DNA from 3 places in the Bacillus sp. JJ664 genome. Region 3 is predicted to be linked to each of the others. Evidence: predicted binding sites of a transcription regulator. Region 3 holds the regulator's gene; each other region holds the start of a gene.
The links. Region 3 encodes LexA, which represses DNA repair genes until DNA is damaged. Its sites were predicted from a motif close to CGAACATATGTTCG; they were not measured.
Positions count from the first base shown of each region.

Region 1: V7056_RS06225 (Y-family DNA polymerase) is a predicted target of LexA. The motif match lies at 3,054-3,067, and genes of this name have one in related genera.
Region 2: recA (recombinase RecA) is a predicted target of LexA. The motif match lies at 1,902-1,915, and genes of this name have one in related genera.

Region 1 covers NZ_JBALMS010000037.1:12,087-16,339, reverse strand. Annotated here, with positions in the region: gene V7056_RS06255 (hypothetical protein) at 1-286, shown strand, start outside; gene tatC (twin-arginine translocase subunit TatC) at 344-1,072, opposite strand; gene V7056_RS06245 (metal-dependent hydrolase) at 1,291-1,893, shown strand; gene V7056_RS06240 (hypothetical protein) at 1,970-2,407, shown strand; gene V7056_RS06235 (DUF2653 family protein) at 2,424-2,720, shown strand; gene V7056_RS06230 (YqzH family protein) at 2,779-2,973, opposite strand; gene V7056_RS06225 (Y-family DNA polymerase) at 3,140-4,253, shown strand, end outside.
Region 2 covers NZ_JBALMS010000025.1:6,642-10,894, reverse strand. Annotated here, with positions in the region: gene pgsA (CDP-diacylglycerol--glycerol-3-phosphate 3-phosphatidyltransferase) at 1-469, shown strand, start outside; gene V7056_RS03685 (competence/damage-inducible protein A) at 494-1,744, shown strand; gene recA (recombinase RecA) at 2,001-3,041, shown strand; gene rny (ribonuclease Y) at 3,582-4,253, shown strand, end outside.
Region 3 covers NZ_JBALMS010000043.1:2,833-7,085, forward strand. Annotated here, with positions in the region: gene tkt (transketolase) at 1-1,280, opposite strand, end outside; gene V7056_RS07520 (DUF896 domain-containing protein) at 1,420-1,659, opposite strand; gene V7056_RS07525 (YneB family resolvase-like protein) at 1,720-2,376, opposite strand; gene lexA (transcriptional repressor LexA) at 2,516-3,163, shown strand; gene V7056_RS07535 (GyrI-like domain-containing protein) at 3,342-3,968, shown strand; gene V7056_RS07540 (hypothetical protein) at 4,053-4,253, opposite strand, start outside.

The sequences.
Region 1 (4,253 bases), on a different contig from region 3:
TTTAATTGTACAACTGATTTTGACGTTCCTTGTTAGTGTTCTTTCGGATTCATCTCCTGGTAATTCTGCTATTATGATAGGATTCGCAACGACAATCGTCCTTTTTTGGAGAAGCGCAAAAAAACAAAGTTATACTCCTTTCCAACAATATCAGTGGTTACGTGCTGTGGGTTTAGAATTAAATGAATTACATAAAGATTTTAAAAGAAAGTTAGCAATCAAAGCTTCGCTAATGTATAGTTTCTCTGGTGTAGTCGTTACATTGTATTCGTCTCAAATCTTTTAAAATGTTAGGATAAAAAAATGGACAAGCATCTTTCAATGCTGTCCATTTTTTTTATTGCTAATCTTGTACTATTTGCTCGCGTTTCATACGTCTTCTATATGCAAAAGTAGAGACGATGATACTACATTCATAAATAATTAGTAAAGGGATACTTGTCATCATGTCTGATACAAAATCAGGAGGTGAGATTGTTGTCCCGATAATAATTAAAATAAAGTATGCAAATCTTCGTGATTTACGTAAAAATGCTGGTGTTATGATTCCGATACTTGTTAAGAAAAGTATAATAACCGGTAAATCAAAGAAAAATGCAAATGGTATCACTAAATTAAATAAAAAGCTAAAATATCGCTCTGCTGTAAAAGTAACAGTTACGAGCTCAGAACCTATTTCTGTTAAAAATGCTAAAACGTTTGGAAAGATAAAATAATATCCAAAGGCCATGCCACAAATGAATAAAATAAACAGTGCAGGTATGTATAGCATTGTTGTTTTTTGTTCTTTTATATGTAATGCAGGTTTGACGAATGCCCATAATTGGTATGCAATGACTGGAATGCTACACGCTATAGCGAATACTCCACCAATCATAAAGTAAATCCAAAGGACGTCACTTGGACCTAAGGCTATTAGCTTTTCATTCAGGCCTCTTACTAGAAAATGAAAAATATCTTTTGTAAAATATAGACCAATTCCTAAAAATAAAACGAATGAAACAATTACTTTTATTATTCTACTTCGAAGTTCATCTAAATGATCAATGACACTCATTTCTTTTTCTTGCATATTTTCCCCCAACGCAAACTGTGAAAGTATTTTATGATAACATCTTAGTTTCCTTCATTTTGTCAGAAAAAAGTTCAATCGTCAATGAATATAAGGGACTTTTAAGAATCAAGTAATTTCCAACTTTTTCTTATATAGTAATAGGCATTCTATTCTTGTCCGACTATAATGAGTTATATGAACATTTATATTTGTTAAGACAAGGAAGGTATGTAATATTGGATGGAAAAAGTCATGTAATTGTAGGATTATTCGCAACAGGAGTAACAATGTACGCAACAAACAATGATGCAATGACCGTTCCACTTATTGTTGGTGCAATCAGTAGTTTGGCTCCAGATTTAGATCATCATAACGGCTCATTAACGAAGAAAGTGTCTACACCACTTAAGATTCTATTTAGCTTTTTATTTTTAGCAGTTTCTTTATTTATCATCATGAAAACGGGGAAGTTGATTTTTTCAGGATCATGGATATATGGTGTAGGAATATTGGTTCTATTTTTATTTTGTATTAGCTGGCTACGGAATTTAAAAACGATTTTAATGCTGACTGGCTTATTAATTTCATTTATAGGCTGGTTTGCTTTTTATGGAAATTGGTCAATCATTGCACTTGGGCTCTTTATTGCTATTTCTTCAAGGTTAAAGCACCGTGGTCCGACCCATTCTCTTTACTTTTTAGCGATTTGGAGTGGTATTTGTTTTTTTATTCAAAAGGACCTACAAATTGATGGTCTGTGGTTGGCAGGGACAGTCGGGTATTTTTCTCATCTTCTAGCTGACCAACTGTTTACAAAACAGAGTATAAAGTGGCTGTAGTTTCTTCTTTCTTACATTTTTTTATTGAAAACATCCATACTAAAAAGGATGTTGATAATGAAAGAAGGGGCTTAATTTGAAGAAAACAAATCTTTGGTATTTTGCGTTTACTATCGTTCTGATTTTAACTTTTTCAGTTCCAGTTAATGCAAACACTCATTTTCACAATCTGCAAACTGTGAAAGTTTCTGCAAAAACGAGTTTCTCTAGTAAGCAATCATCAATGCAATATGCAGCAAGAAGATCCTATCGCTCAAATAGAAGCTATCGTCCAACTGCTCCTAGATCTAGTTATCGTACACCTAGAAGTACTGGTAGAAACTTTTTAGGATATGCTGGTGCTTTTGGAATTGGATCGCTATTTGGTTCGATGATGCATCCCTTTGGTGGTTATTACGGCGGACAACAATTTGGATTTTCATTTTTTAGTCTTTTATTTGATATTTTAATCATCGTTGCCATTATATGGTTTGTTAAAAAAATCTTTCGTAGAGGAAATAGAGATCATTATTAATGAACTGAGGTGACTGATGAAAATCTATCTAAATGAACAAGACGTGGCAAATGCAATTTGTGTATTTGTTGCCGATTTAGAACGTATTCACCCGGAAGAAGTGCAAATTGAATTTTTGTTCAATGAAGAAGAAGGAGTAAGTTGTCTAGTTAAAATGTATAACCGTAGCTTCAATTACGGTGAACAACAAATGTCAGATGCCATCGGTTTTTTTCTTGATGAAGTACATCGATTTTCTTCTCACTCAATGGAAATTATCATTCATTTTAATGAAGATGAAGGAATCACAAGCGAAGTATCATTTACATACTAATAAACCCGAGAGGAACGAATTGTTCTATCTCGGGTTTTTCTATTTTTAAGCTCGGATGTTAGGCATAATTTGTTACGTATTCGTAAACAATATCTTGTACTAATTCATGTAACGAACGTTCGCTTTTTTCTTGCTCGACTAAAATTTGTTTGTACAGTTCATCCAGCATATCATTTGTAATCCACTCTTCATGTTCTCCCCCATATTGCGTTAATGCTCGCTTGATCATTAGCTTTACAAACTGTCCATCCACTTACATCGTTCCTCCCCCTCGAGTTAGTTTAAGTATATCCAAATTTTTCATTACTTCATAGCGAAAAAATTAATTGAAATAGAACGTATATTCGTTTAATATATGTTTATAATAAAAATAAGAACATAGGTTCTGCTATTTTTTGGAAGAATTGGGAGTGATATGTATGAGCGTTTGTTATGAAGAGTTACCACATCATCGTATATTATGCATCGATATGAAAAGCTTTTATGCAAGTTGTTCTGCGGTCATGCTCGAATTAGATCCATTAACATGTTACTTAGCAGTTGTTGGAGATGTTGAAAGAGAAGGAAGTATCGTACTAGCGGCTTCACCACAATTAAAAAAAGAGTTTGGTATTAAAACAGGTTCACGAGTGTTTGAAATTCCAAAAGATCCACGGATTAAAATTGTTAATCCATCAATGGCAAAGTATTTGGAAATATCAACAAACATTGTGAAGTTATTAAATGAATATGTGCCATTAGAGGATTTACATGTATATAGTGTTGACGAATGTTTTTTAAAGGTTGATGGCGTGAAGAAATTATGGGGCGACGCATGGGAAATTGCTGGAAAAATTCAAGCTGACATTTTAGCTCGTTTTAAATTGCCATGTTCAATTGGGATTGGCCCTAACATGTTAATGTCAAAGCTCTGTCTGGACTTAGAGGGGAAAAAGAAAGGCATTGCAGAGTGGACATATGAAGATGTAGAAAAAAAGCTATGGGAGGTTAGTCCGCTTAGTGAAATGTGGGGGATTGGTCGAAGAATTGAACGCACCCTTAATTCAATGGGCATTTTTACAGTAGGACAGCTAGCAAAATACCCACTTCACTTGCTTGAAAAGAAGTTTGGTGTGATGGGAAACCAACTATACCATCATGCATGGGGAGTGGATCTCTCTGAGCTTGGTGCGCCAATTATGAATGGGCAGATTAGTTTCGGAAAAAGCCAAATATTAATGAGAGACTATACAAAAGTAGAAGAAATTAAATTTGTTATTCGTGAAATGTGTGAAGAAGTAGCACGTCGTACTCGAAATGCCAAAAAGGCAGGCAGAACAATTACACTAGGAATCGGATATAGTCGCGAGGAGTTTGGAGGGGGATTCTCTCATGCATTTACAATGGATGAACCAACAAATATCACATCGGACTTGTATGAAGTTTGCATGAAGCTTTTTGATCAATATTACGAAGGAAAAACTGTGCGACAAGTACTCATTACGCTTTCCAATATTGTCAGTGATGAATTGATGCAACTAAATTTATTTGATC
Region 2 (4,253 bases), on a different contig from region 3:
CATACCCGTTAATCATCTCGTAGGGGCGGCTATCTTTATCATAGCATCCGTTACTGATTTTATAGATGGTCATTTTGCACGCAAGTATAACTTAGTAACAAACTTTGGGAAGTTTTTAGACCCACTTGCAGATAAGTTACTAGTTTCTTCTGCTTTAATTATTTTAACTGATTTTCATTACGTACCAGCATGGATCACAATTGTGATAATTAGTAGAGAATTTGCCGTAACTGGATTAAGAATGATTTTAGCTGGATCTGGTGAAGTTCATGCGGCAGCAATGTTAGGGAAAATTAAGACATGGGCTCAAATTGTTGCAATTTCTGCTTACTTCTTACATGATTTCCCATTTAACTTCTTACCGTTTTCAATTGCTGACGTATCTCTATGGGTTGCACTTTTCTATACTGTGTATTCTGGTTGGGATTACTTCTATAAAAATAGAGAAGTTCTTATTAAATCAATGTAACTTGTATTAATGGGAGGAAATGATATGAAAAAGGCTGAAATTATTGCGGTTGGAACCGAACTTCTATTAGGTCAAATTGCGAATACCAATGCTCAATTTTTAGCTAAACACTTGTCTACACTTGGTTATCACCATCATTTCCAAACTGTTGTAGGAGATAATGCAGAACGATTGAAGCATGTATTAGAGGTTGCCACAACACGCAGCGATCTAATCATATTAACAGGTGGGCTTGGACCAACTAAAGATGATTTAACAAAAGAAGTTGTCGCTGAATTTTTAAATGAAACATTGGTCATTCATGAACCTTCATTACAATTTATCGAACAATATTTCTTAAAAGTTAACCGACCGATGACTGAGAATAATAAAAAACAAGCTTTAGTTATTCATGACGCACATGTTTTAATCAATCATAATGGAATGGCTCCAGGGATGGTTTACGAAGGTGAAAATAAACAATTTGTATTGTTACCAGGTCCCCCAAAAGAAATGATTCCAATGGTAGAAAATGAATTAATTCCTTATTTCTTAAAAGGTAAGGAAACAAGCACAATTGTATCAAAGGAACTTAAGTTTTTTGGAATTGGCGAGTCTATTTTAGAAACGAAGATTATCGATTTACTTGAAAATCAGTCGAACCCAACCATTGCTCCCTTAGCGAGTGAAGGTGAGGTTATGCTTAGAGTTACTGCAAGTGCTGAGAATGAAGTAACTGCTAATAAATTAATTGCGCAAGCTGAACATCAAATCCGAGAGCGTGTAGGACAATATATATATGGCTCAAATGGCGATAATTTGTTCAGCGTACTTTCAAAAAATTTAAAAGAACACAATCTATCATTATCAGCTGCTGAAAGCTTAACAGGTGGATTATTTAGTAAACGAGTGACAGATATTCCTGGTAATTCGTCGATCTTTAAAGGAAGTATTGTTTGTTATTCAAATGAAGTGAAACAAAATCTATTAAATGTTCCAAAAGAATTACTTGAAAAAGAAGGCGCTGTGAGTATTGAGTGTGCTAAGTCGTTAGTTGAAAACATTCAAAGAATCACACGGAGTGATGTCTCAATTAGCTTTACGGGAGAAGCTGGACCAATTGCAACTGAGGAAGTACCTGTAGGTAAGGTTTTTATCGGTATTAAAATTGGTGAATCTCCAGCTGTTGTTAAAGAATTCCAATTTAGCGGAAGTAGAGAACAAATTAGGCTTTCTAGCGTGAAAAACGGAGCAAGTCTATTAGTGAAATTAATTAATGAAAGTCAAGACTTATAAATTATAACTTCATATTTTATAATTAGAAAGCTCGGTTAAATTACCGAGTTTTTTAATTTTCATATACTTAATTTAATAGTTTTTTAGTTTTATAGAGGATAAAATACGAAACAAACGTTTCTATTCTGGGGAATTCTACTTTGAATACAAAAAATATCGAATAAACGTTCTATTTTTTTGTTGGCAAACGAACAAAAAACAGTTATGATGTAAATATAAGATATATAAATGGATTGTAATTTGAGGAGGAAAATAAATGAGTGATCGTCAAGCTGCTTTAGAAATGGCTTTAAAACAAATAGAAAAACAATTTGGTAAAGGTTCAATTATGAAGCTTGGTGAGCAAACTGATCGCCAGATTTCAACTATTTCTAGTGGATCGTTAGCGCTAGATATAGCATTAGGTGTAGGTGGTTATCCAAGAGGCCGTATTGTCGAAGTTTATGGACCTGAGAGTTCAGGTAAAACAACTGTAGCACTACATGCTATTGCAGAGGTTCAAGCTCAAGGTGGACAAGCAGCGTTTATTGATGCTGAGCATGCATTAGATCCTATTTATGCTCAAAAGTTAGGCGTAAATATCGATGAATTATTATTATCTCAACCGGATACAGGGGAACAAGCACTTGAAATTGCAGAAGCATTAGTTCGAAGTGGTGCAATTGATATTATTGTTGTCGATTCAGTTGCAGCTTTAGTTCCAAAAGCCGAAATTGAAGGAGATATGGGAGATGCTCACGTTGGTTTACAAGCTCGATTAATGTCACAAGCATTACGTAAGCTTTCTGGTGCAATCAATAAATCAAAAACAATTACAATCTTTATTAACCAAATTCGTGAAAAAGTAGGGGTAATGTTTGGTAACCCTGAAACAACACCAGGTGGACGTGCGTTAAAATTCTATTCATCTGTACGTTTAGAAGTGCGTCGTGCTGAACAATTAAAACAAGGTAATGATATTGTTGGTAATAAAACGAAGATTAAAGTTGTTAAAAATAAAGTAGCGCCTCCGTTCAGACAAGCAGAAGTGGATATTATGTACGGAGAAGGAATCTCTAAAGAAGGAGAAATCCTAGATATTGGTTCTGATTTAGATATCGTTCTTAAGAGCGGTGCTTGGTATTCATACAATGAAGAGCGTCTTGGACAAGGTCGTGAAAATGCTAAGCAATTCTTAAAAGAAAATAAAGATATACGTGATACTGTTAAAGCATCTATTCGTGAGCACTATAGTTTAGATAAGACTGTAACTGTACCTGATGAAGATGAAGATCAATTTTCTTTATTAGAGGAGTAAGCTTTTGAAATGATGAATTAACTACTTAGTAATTGTTTATCTAAATAGTTAATAGCTTTATTTAGTAAAAAGCGGGTGCTACCAATCAGCACTCGCTTTTTTTAATAGTTAAGAATAATTGCATTTGGAATTGAAACTAAGTAGATCATTTGATTTTAAAGTCCGTAATTCAGAATAGAAGACTCGATAAAAGAATTTATTGAACTCAAACTATCAAATTTTAGGATAGATTTATAAATAAAATTGAATAAATAAAGACGAGTATTTTTCAATATATTTTTCTTTTATAGTATAAAATTTTACATTCTATGTATGAAATCTAGTAAAAATGTAATAAATATTGATAAATCAAGCAAGTAAGCAGGTTACAAGGCTTGACATCATTTGGTAAGAGATTTAATATTTAAGTGTATATTCTAAAAAAATATTACTTTGAAATGAAAATTGAATTTTAATGTGCTGTATGTTGATGCAATTTATTAATACAATATACAAGCCGACAAAAATGAAACTAATTAAATAGCAAGAGGAGGTGAAATCATGGGTGCACAAGATATAATTTGGATCATCTTCGTATTGCTTGCCACTTTCGGAGTCGGTTACGTTGTTGGATTTTTTGTTCGTAAGTCCATTGCAGAAGCTAAAATTAATGGCGCAACTAATCATGCAAATCAAATTATTGAAGATGCTAAACGTGATTCAGAATCAATTAAAAAAGAAGCTTTGTTAGAAGCAAAGGACGAAATTTACACAATTCGTACAGATGCAGAAAACGAAATTCGAGATCGTCGTAGTGAAATACAAAAGCAAGAAAATCGTTTGATGCAAAAAGAAGAGAATCTTGACCGTAAAGATGATGGACTTGCTAAACGTGAGTCTTTACTTGAAAGAAAAGAGGATTCTCTTGTTTTAAAACAACAGCAGATAGAAGAACTGGAAAGCAAGATAGAGGCATTAATTGCTGCTCAGCAAGAAGAGTTAGAACGTATTTCTAGCTTAAATCGTGAAGAAGCAAGACAGTTAATTCTTTCTAAAGTCGAAAATGAGCTATCCCATGAAACAGCAATTTTAGTAAAAGAAACAGAAGCTCGTGCAAAAGAAGAGGCTGATAAGAAAGCTAAGGATATCTTATCATTAGCAATCCAGCGTTGTGCTGCAGATCATGTTGCTGAGACAACAGTATCTGTTGTAAATCTTCCAAATGATGAAATG
Region 3 (4,253 bases):
CCACCATGAAGTGCCATTCCGTTTAATGCTGCTCCCATTGCAAATTCACGTACACCAAACCAAATATTACGTCCATCATAGCTTTCTCTAGTAAAGTCACCTTTACCGTTCATATATGTTTTGTTAGAACCAGCTAAGTCAGCAGAACCACCAAAGAAGCTTGGTAATACGTTTGCGATTGCATTGATTGCTTCACCAGATGAAGAACGAGTCGCTATTTTCTTACCTAATTCATATTTAGGAAGTGCGTCTTCTAAATTAGTTGAAGTATTACCTTCAATTGCATTTTTTAATTGAGCTGCAAGTTCTGGATATTTTTCTTCGTATTTAGCAAAAGTTGCGTTCCATTCTGCTTCTTTTTTCGCACCAGCTTCAACTATTACATTATTAAAGTGAGCATAAACCTCTTCTGGCACATGGAATGCATTTTCATATCCCCATGCATAAGCTTGCTTTGTTAAAAGTGTTTCTTCTTTACCTAGTGGCTCACCGTGAGATTTAGATTTACCCGATTTATTAGGAGAACCATAACCGATCGTCGTTTTAACTTCAATTAAAGTTGGACGAGATAATTCTTGCTGTGCTTTTTTAACAGCAGCATTAATTTCATCTAAATTGTTTCCATCTTCTACACGAATCACTTGCCAGCCATATGCTTTATAACGATCTTCCACACTTTCAGAGAAAGAGCGATTTAATTCGCCATCTAAAGAAATATCGTTTGAATCGTAAAGAACGACTAATCTTCCTAATCCTAAGTGACCAGCTAATGAAGCTGCTTCAGCTGAAACACCTTCCATTAAATCTCCATCACCACAAATTGTATATGTAAAATGATCTACAACATTTAAATCTTCTTTATTATAAGTACCTGCTAAATGACGTTCTGCTAATGCAATACCAACTGCCATTGAAATACCTTGTCCTAATGGTCCAGTTGTTGCTTCTACACCATGAGTATGTCCAAATTCTGGATGACCTGGCGTGTTACTACCCCACTGGCGGAAGTTTTTAATATCTTCGATTGAAACTTCATAACCTGATAAATGAAGCATGCTATATAGTAACATTGAACCGTGACCTGCTGATAACACAAATCGGTCTCTGTTAAACCATTTTGCATTTTTTGGATTGTGATTCATAAACTTTGCAAATAATGCATATGCCATTGGTGCTGCACCCATAGGCATTCCAGGGTGACCTGAGTTTGATTTTTCGATCGCATCAATTGATAAAGTACGAATCGTATTAATTGCTAATTGTTCAATATTAGTAGACATAAATTTCGCTCCTTTAGCTTATTCATAAATATTATCATATAGTTTCGTATGATTTATTACAATAACTATCATTTAGTTTTAACAATTTTTAGAACTTCTTGTCATAAAATAGAAAAAAAGCAGAAATAAATATTTCCGCTTAGTGTAAATTTCTTTTTCGAATTGCTTTTGCAATTTTTAACTTTGCAGGTGTAATATCGTTACCTTTCTCATCTACTATTTTAATAGAAGTTAATTCATCTACCATACGAGAACGAAAATCAGCTAAATATTCTTTTCTTAATTTTTCTTGCTCTATTTTTTCATCCGGAGTTAATCCTCCAGCTTTAGATTTTTTTGATAATTCATTGATCCTATTTAAAGTTTTAGGTGAAACCATCTTACCTTCTCCTCTCATTGAATGATACGATTCAATTATCATATATTACATTAAAATTGCTTAGCTTTCAATCTTTGAGATTTCACCAATGTACTCATTATATCTTCTATTAACCGTTGCTTTAGAAACATCATAACCAAATCCTCTTAAAGTAGCTGCAATTTCCTCAAATGTTAAATTATTTTGACGTAAACGAACGATTTCAGTAATTGGCAATTCTTTTTTCTCTCGTCCACCACCATTTACACTACCCTCTAGGTTTCTTTCAGGTTTATAACCATTTTCAACAGCTTTTCTCATCCCTCTTTTAATTTTCATATTATGTATTTTTCTTTGATATTCTTCCACTATACTTAAAATTTCAAGAACCATTTCATCACTTTCACTTAATAGAAATTCGCCATTTTGAGATGATGTAAAAAGTTTAATCCCCTCTTTTTTTAAGAAATGTAAAATGGCTATTCTAGCATGCCCACGACCAAGGCGAGTTTCATCTTGAATTAATAAAGCTTCTACTTTATTTTCTTTAATGGATTCAAATAATTCTATTAAACCATCTCTTTCAACGACATAACCGCTTGCTTGTTCGCTTATTGTTTTAAGAATACACATTCCCATCCGCTCACTTAGTTCAGACAGCTCAACTACTTGTCTTTGCAGTGATGTTTCTTGTGAATCCTTAGTTGTACTTACTCTTGCATAGATAATTGCATTCATTAGTTGATCCCCCATACGAACATGAAAACTACTTTTTGAAAAAAACGAACTAACGTTTGTATATATTATCCTATCATGATATAATTAAAAAAATAAAGAGGAACGTATTATCTACTTTACAGGTAAGGGGGAAATTTACGTGAATAAGTTATCTAAAAGACAAGCAGAAATTCTAGCGTATATTAAGGATGAAGTAAAAGTTAAAGGTTATCCGCCTTCAGTTCGAGAAATTGCTGAAGCTGTTGGACTAGCTTCTAGTTCTACTGTTCATGGCCATTTAGAAAGATTAGAACAAAAGGGATTTATTCGCCGAGATCCAACTAAGCCACGTGCTATTGAAATTCTTGGAGACAGTAGCCCAGTTGTAAATGAAGCTCAAGCTGTTTACAGTGAAATATACAGAGACATCATGAATATTCCTGTGATTGGGAAAGTTACTGCCGGTATCCCTATTACAGCAGTAGAGAATGTTGAAGAATATTTTCCTTTACCAACTAGTGTAGCACCTGCAAATGAACAAGTCTTTATGCTTCGTGTTGAAGGTGACAGTATGATGAATGCAGGAATTTTAAATGGTGATCTAGTAATTGTAAAAAAACAATTTACAGCTGAAAATGGAGAAATTGTTGTAGCTATGACTGAAGATAGCGAGGCAACCGTTAAACGCTTCTATAAAGAAAGTGATCATTTCAGACTACAACCAGAAAACGACGCTCTACTTCCTATTTTACTAAAGCAAGTTTCTATTTTAGGTAAAGTTATTGGCGTATACCGTACATATCATTAATGAATTTTGAGGCAATGACATAATCTGTGATTGCCTCTTTATTATCTTTACATAATTCATATAGGCACTTTTCTAAAAGACTGTTTCTTCTTGGATTTTAAAGACAAAAGTTGATTACATCGTTAAAAAAAAAACTGCCTTCACATAAAATCAAATTATTCATAGTAAGGGGTTAATAATGAGTAAGTTTGAATGGAGAAAACATTTAAAAGAAGTTTATCTACCTAAAAATAATCCTGTAGTTATTGATTTACCAGCAATGAAATATTTCACAATTAACGGAACAGGTAATCCGAATTCTGAACAATTCACAGAGTGTATTGAAGCTTTGTATTCATTATCTTATGCCGTTAGAATGATGCCCAAAAAAGGTATTACGCCCAATGGTTATTATGAATATACAGTATTTCCATTAGAAGGATTCTGGGATTTAGATGAAGAAGGAAGAAAATTGGATTATTTAAATAAAGACCATCTCGTTTACAAATTGATGATCCGACAACCCGATTTTGTAACAGAAGAAGTTTTTGAGATTGCAGTTAATAGTGTCAAAGAAAAAAAGAGCCAACTTGATATAGATAAAATAGGTTTTCAAACAATAACAGAAGGTCTATGTGTCCAAGCTATGCATAATGGAAGTTATGATCTTGAACCGGTAACTTTTGCTTTAATGGAACACTTTTGTTCTCAAAACAACTTAGAAAGACTTGAAAAAACACATAAAGAAATCTATATTTCTGACGCTCGAAAAACGCCTCCTGAAAAACTGAAAACAGTCTTAAGGTTTAACGTAAAGAAACTTTAAACAACATCAAAAAAATAAGAGCTTGGCGATCCAGGCTCTTTGTTTTGATTTTCAATTGTTATAATTTACTTTTAACTTCCCTTACTAATACTCCTTTTTGGATACATTTTTTTCTAAGTCTTCCCTGAAAGCTACTGCTAAATAATTATCAATAATACTTCTGGTAATTGGTGATTGAAACACCTGACTATTATATGCACCATCTTTATATTCAATTAGATCAATCGTTTTTTCTATATTCTCATTCGAAATTTCATCATAATATTTAACAAGAACTTCAATTAA